DNA from 2 places in the Bacillus sp. SIMBA_154 genome. Region 2 is predicted to be linked to the other one. Evidence: riboswitches for the same ligand, from Rfam matches in the RefSeq annotation. Region 2 holds a riboswitch; the other holds the start of a gene.
The links. A riboswitch is a leader RNA that binds a small molecule or an ion and turns the genes downstream of it on or off. The one in region 2 is predicted to bind cyclic di-AMP.
Positions count from the first base shown of each region.

Region 1: it holds a riboswitch for cyclic di-AMP, as region 2 does, so the genes downstream of both, R0K30_RS09395 (APC family permease) here and R0K30_RS20120 (dicarboxylate/amino acid:cation symporter) in region 2, are expected to answer to the same signal.

Region 1 covers NZ_JAWJBV010000004.1:212,644-216,069, forward strand. The annotation lists gene R0K30_RS09390 (cellulose biosynthesis cyclic di-GMP-binding regulatory protein BcsB) at 1-1,501, shown strand, start outside; cyclic di-AMP (ydaO/yuaA leader) riboswitch at 1,568-1,711, shown strand; gene R0K30_RS09395 (APC family permease) at 1,824-3,426, shown strand, end outside.
Region 2 covers NZ_JAWJBV010000027.1:13,153-16,578, forward strand. The annotation lists gene R0K30_RS20120 (dicarboxylate/amino acid:cation symporter) at 93-1,334, opposite strand; cyclic di-AMP (ydaO/yuaA leader) riboswitch at 1,412-1,545, opposite strand; gene R0K30_RS20125 (AI-2E family transporter) at 1,610-2,632, opposite strand; gene dctP (C4-dicarboxylate transporter DctP) at 2,844-3,426, opposite strand, start outside.

The DNA of each region.
Region 1 (3,426 bases), on a different contig from region 2:
AACAAATATTGTGCTTCCAAATACACCAGATGAGGCTGAATTAGAAGCAGCCATCAAGGTATACCGTACGTTGAAAAACAAAGACCGCCTAGCGGACATCAAACTCATTCAGGAGAAGGACAGCAAGCAAATCGCGCATCCAACCATTGCTATTGGGGCGAAAAGAAGCTGGGATGGAAGGATCAAATCGATTGAGCAAACTGCGAAAATCAAAACAGAAAGTAATCTTCTCACGTTAGCGGTAAGAACCCTGACAGCAAAGAAAAAAGAACAGCCCGTCTTATTTGTCACAGCTGACCAGCCAAGAACAATTGCTGAAAAAATCAATGTTCTCACTCAACCAGAACTGACAGGTCAACTTACTGGTACGGACTTAATGCTTCAAAAGGTCGTAGCTAAAACCTCTAAGCCATCTCACCATATCCGTTTAAAAGATTTTGGCGGAGATGATGTCACTGTTGGGACCAAAAAGACGGCTTCTGATCACTACTATTATCCGAGAGCATTGATTGCTAACCGAAAATCAGGCGCCAAGCTAAATCTGTCATTTAAAAAATCTGATGCAGCGAACAAAGCAGAACGCCTAACTGTTATGATCAATGACGAACCGCACGACGTACCATTAACAAAACTAGGAAACAAAGATGAGAATGGATTCTATCATGTGTCTATTCCAGTCGATTCACACGTACTTCAAAAAAATGAATATATTGATTTGCAATTTGTCACAACTGGTTTTAAAAACATGGAATCCTGCAGACATACGGATGAAGAAGGCTGGATTTTCATTGACAAGAACAGTTCTCTTCAAATTCCAGAAGGAACAACTAGTGATACACCGGATTTAGCTGTATGGCCGCTTCCTTTCACTTCAAAGGCTCAGCAAGAAAAAACATTGATCATCATGCCGGATCAAATCAACCGTGAAACGATCAATCAAATGGCGATGCTCACAGAATCATTTAGTCAGCCAGCAGCTGCTCAATATCATTTGATCAAAGCCTCTAATGTGACAAACGAACAATTGAAGAATCACTCTCTCATTTTCATCGGGGGCATTCAAACGTTCTCTCTTTTAAAAGAAAAAGCGAATGATCTGATCGTTCCGACGAAAAAGGAACAATATGATGTATCCTCTTTTGGCATGATCAACGAAACAACTGCTCGTATTGTATGGACGCAGCCATCTGTTTGGAATAAAGAACAGACAATGATAGTCTTTTCAGGAATGAATGCAGCTGAAGCTGATGTGTCAAATGAAGTGATTCATTTCCTCCAAACAAATACAGAGACCGCAACAGTTGCGATAGAGAGCAAAAACAAAGACATGTTCTCTAATCATCAAACGATCAGCAGCACATCAAGCAATCTGAAAATAGGTGAAAAACAAAGCAGCAGTGAGTCTTGGATCTACTTTGCATGTATAGCTGCGCTCATCATTTTTGTGCTAGTGATGATTATCTATTTCTTACGAAAAAACCGCAAAAAGACTGAGTCATAAACGATCAAAAGACCTTGAAAAAATCTCTTTACTTTGGTGTCGAACGGGAGTATGATCTCTTTTATAAAAGACCAATCGCTGAATCATTTCGATGAGCGGGGGAACCAATTGTGGTATAAAAACCACGTGGGGTGAATCCTTTTCAGGTAGGGCAAAGTCTCATGCGCCCGAATCCGTCAGCTAACCTCGTAAGCGTTAAAGAGAGCAAAGACCAACCTGTGATCTAAACAATAGGCACAGGGGCATTCTATTGCCTCTGTGTCTTTTTGGTGATCGATCTTTTGTAACTTAAATCGTTTGACACTAAAGGAGCGGGCATCACATGTACAGTTTGATGAAGCGTATTTTAATTGGTAAACCATTAAAATCACAGGCAGCAGGAGAACAAAAACTATCAAAAATCAAAGCTTTGGCATTATTGTCATCAGACGCATTTTCATCAGTTGCATACGGTACAGAACAAATCTTGATTGTTCTATCAGTCGTCAGTGCGGCAGCGTTTTGGTACTCACTCCCGATTTCAGGTTGTGTATTCATTCTTTTAATGGCGTTAATTCTATCTTACCGCCAGATTATCTATGCTTATCCAGAAGGCGGCGGGGCATATGTCGTCTCTAGCAGGAACTTAGGTGAAAAACCAGGGCTGATCGCTGGTGGATCATTGCTGGTAGATTATATTTTGACTGTAGCAGTGAGCATTTCAGCGGGTACCGATGCCATCACATCAGCTTTTCCAGCACTATATCCATATCACGTCTTGATTTCTATTGTATTGGTCATAGTGATTATGGTGCTCAACCTTCGTGGGTTGACGGAGTCGGCATCTATTCTGGCTTATCCTGTATACCTGTTTGTATTTTCACTTCTCATTTTAATTGGAGTCGGCGGCTTTAAACTATTAACAGGGCAAGTGCCGCCAGCACCTGAGCATACAGCATTTGGCACACATGTGTCAGGCATTACATTATTTCTTTTATTAAAAGCATTTTCGTCTGGCTGTTCTGCTCTGACTGGAGTAGAAGCCATTTCAAATACGATTCCATCCTTTAGAAAACCAGCTGCACAAAATGCAGCGAGAACATTACTGATGATGGGGGGATTACTGGCCGTTCTCTTTTTAGGTGTGACACTGCTTGCATTTGGTTTTGGCATCTCGCCAAAGCCAGAAGAAACGGTTGTGTCACAAATTGCATCAGACACATTTGGACGTACGTTTTTCTATTATGTTATTCAGGCTGTCACGGCGTTAATTTTGATATTAGCGGCAAATACCGGCTTTTCAGCCTTTCCTTTATTGGCTGTCAACTTAGCAAAAGATAAATATATGCCGCGCATGTTTACAGTAAGAGGAGATCGACTTGGTTACTCCAATGGCATTATCTTTTTAGGCGTAGCCTCCATGCTGCTTATTTGGCTGTTTGATGGGAAAACTGAACACCTGATTCCGTTATATGCTGTTGGTGTATTTATTCCATTTACCTTGTCTCAGACCGGTATGTGTGTCAAATGGATTCGTGAAAAACCACAGGGCTGGAAAATGAAAATGCCAATTAATATACTGGGAGCACTTATTTCTTTCACGGTTCTCATGATTCTCATTTTGACCAAGTTCCATCTTGTATGGCCAGTTTTTATTTTCATGCCAATCGTTCTATTTATGTTTCATTCCATCAAAAAGCATTACCTGTCTGTAGGAGAACAACTACGTTTACTGAATGAAACAGAGCCTGTTGAGATCAAAGGAAATGTAGTCATCGTACCAATAGCAGGTGTAACACGTGTCGTCGAACAATCTGTTCAATATGCAAAATCCTTATCAGAGCAGGTCATAGCGGTTCACGTCTCCTTTGATAAAGAGAAAGACAAGAGGATTGAAGCAGATTGGGAAAAGCTGAATAGTGATGTGCGTCTTGTGATTTTACATT
Region 2 (3,426 bases):
CAAGTAAGGCCGCTCATTCTGTTAAAAGTATATCACGCAAAACAAGCCGTTCCACGAAAATAAGGGCTGATCCAAGTCAGCCCTTTTGAACATTACATTGATAAATTAGGTGATGATGCGTCCTTCTCATGTTTTTTCTCAGTTTCTGTCACAATCACCGCACATGCTGCGTCACCTGTAATATTAACAACGGTTCTCGCCATATCTAATAAGCGGTCAATACCAAGGATGAGCGCAATGCCTTCAACAGGAAGCCCCACAGAATTCAGAACCATGGCCAGCATAATTAAGCCAACCCCCGGTACGCCGGCTGTCCCGATACTGGCTAATACGGCGGTTAATATAACTGTGATCATTTGCATGAGTGTCAATTCAATCCCAAACACTTGAGCAATAAAGATGGTTGCGACCCCTTGCATAATCGCCGTCCCATCCATATTGATTGTCGCGCCTAATGGCTGCACAAAGCTAGATATTGGCTCTGGTACTTTCAGCTTTTTTTGAGCAGTTTCCATTGAAACAGGAAGAACTGCACTACTGCTTGACGTACTAAACGCCACGACCATCGCAGGTGAAAAATCTTTAAAGAATGTAAAAGGATTTCGTTTTGCAAATAAAGCCAAAGTTGAACCATAGGTGAGAAAGAAATGAACAAATAGCGCTACTAGAACCACTGAAAAGTACAGCCCCATGGCTTTAATTGCATCAAGACCTTGGCTCCCAATCGCCGTTACAATTAAGCCAAATGTTCCGTATGGAACAAATTTCATGACTACTCCCACAAGGTACATCATGAGTTCATTGCCTTGTTCTAATATTTTGAGTAACCCTTCTGTTTTTTTACCTAGTACTGCAATGCCTAGACCTAAGAAAACACAGAACACAATGATTTGCAGCATGTTACCTTCAACTAGAGATTGAACTGGATTTGTTGGAATGATGTTTAATAATGTGTCAGCCGTAGATGGTGCTTCTTGAGGTGTATATTCTGCCCCCTTTGTATCGAAAGAACCAAAGGAACCAGGTTTAATTAATAACGCTAAAGACATTGCAATGATAATAGCGAATGTTGTTGTCAGTAAAAAGTATGAGATGCTTTTTGCGCCAATTCTGCCAAGCTTTTTCGGATCACCAAGGCCTGCCACGCCAAGTGTGATGGAAAAGAACACGATTGGCACAACTAACATTTTGATAAGATTCAAGAAGATTTGACCTAGAGGTGTGAACAGATAAGGATCTAACATTTTGAATACATTTGGAGCAAAAATGTTAAGCAAAAGTCCCGTGATTGCACCTACAATGAGGGCAATGATAATTTTTGTAGCCAGCTTCAATAAAATCTCCCCTTCCTCGTCAAAAAGACCCACGAGAGAGTTTTCTCGTGGGTCTGCGTGTTCTTACATATACCACCGTTTACTCTCTTCACGCTGATGAGGTTAGCTGACGGGTTAGGACGAAGAGATGTCCTTTTTTCTAATGAAAGAAAAATTCACCCCAAAAACATGGGTCCCCCATTCCTTTAGAAGGATTAAGCGTGTGGTTATTATGATATTTTCATACTATTTATACCTTATTTTTAGAAAATTGTAAACAGGTTCATATGAACTTTTTAATTACTTTCTTCCTTATTTGTGACCTCCAAAATGTCTAAAATAAACACAAAGATTGGGATACCGATAATGAGTCCCCAAATGCCAATATAGTGCTCAGAGAAAATCAGCACAATAAATGTGAAGAAAATAGGGAGTTCTGTTTTAGCCGACATGAGCTTCGGATTTAAGAAATAGGCTTCGATTGCATGGATGATGACGATGACCAGCACAATATAAAGGACATACATTCCGCCTCCAAGTGTATACGCAATGATGCTCAATGGAATGAGAGAGATGACCACACCCGCTACAGGAATTAAGCCTAGCAAAAAGACCATGACCGCTAATCCAAATAACTGCGGAAAACCCATAATCCCAAGCGCAATTGTCGTTAAGACACAGTTAACGGTGGCAATGATAAACTGTGCTTCGAGTACCTTTCCAAACGTTCTGGAGAATTTACGTCCAAAGAAAGCAATTTCATGATAGAACACGGAGATTTTACTCGTTTTGAACTTGTTCATGAATTGGATGAGGCGTTCCTTTTCAAACAGGAAGAACATGCTTAATATTAAGGACATAATGACCTGGATACTGAACGTGCTGAAATCTGTTAAGTATGTATAGAGGAAATTAAACCCTTTCTCAAAGTAAGCTGATATTTTGAAATCTCCGAATACGTTGGTGATGACGTCAAAGAAGGGTAAATCTTGTGGATGATCTGCAATTTTCTTTCCTAAATGAAATAACTGCTCCACCTGTTTGGCGATGATTGGCACAAAAACGAATCCGCCAAACGTCAATCCACCAGCCAGGAGAATATACAAAAGGGTAATGACCGATTTCTGTCCTATTTTTAGGAAGTGATTTAAAAAGCCCCTAATGACCCCTTCTAACCGATTCATCAAAAAGGTGAATATGAAGGTCAGGAGAATTAAATTCATCATTCCTCTTAATAGATACAATACTGTGGCTAATACTACAAATACTGAAAACCGCTTAACACCGGGTTTTTCGAACAATTTTAAAAATGCTGCCATTACGTTCCACACCTGCCAGGACTAAAGTCTATTTTTCATCGTATCTGATATACATTATATCGGATCTTTCTGTAAATTATATAACAAAAGGTCATTGAGGTCTTACGATTCGTTCTAATTTTATCAAGCTTTTCGGTTTTTTCTTTTCATCACAAGAAAAAACCGAACCCCATGTAGAACATAAGGTTTCGGTTTTTGGTTGTTTTTTATACTAAACGGCTTGCTTGATATTTCGCATTTCCTGAAGCGCTGTTTTACTCTTCGCTTCGTCAAATTCACCTTCACTTTTCGCTACAACAATGGTTGCAATTCCATTTCCAATCAGGTTTGTAATGGCTCTTCCTTCACTCATGAATCGGTCAACACCAAGCAGCAGTGCAAGCCCTTCAAGCGGAATGACCTGAAGTGCAGCAAGTGTAGATGCCAGCACGATAAATCCGCTTCCTGTTACCCCAGCTGCTCCCTTTGATGTGAGCATCAGAACAAGGATAATCGTGATCTGCTGACCGATGGATAAGTCCACACCAAAAACTTGTGCTAAGAAGACCACGGCCATCGATAAGTATATTGAAGTTCCGTCTAAGTTAAAGGAATAACCTGTTGGAATGACAAGTCCAACAACCGACTTAGAACAGCCATATCGTTCCATTTTATCCATCATTCTTGGCAGCACTGATTCTGAAGAACTTGTGCCAAGGACAATTAAAATTTCATCCTTGATAAATCGTAGATAACCGAACAGGCTGAACCCATACATTTTACAAATGATGTTCAGCACAACGAAGATGAACAGG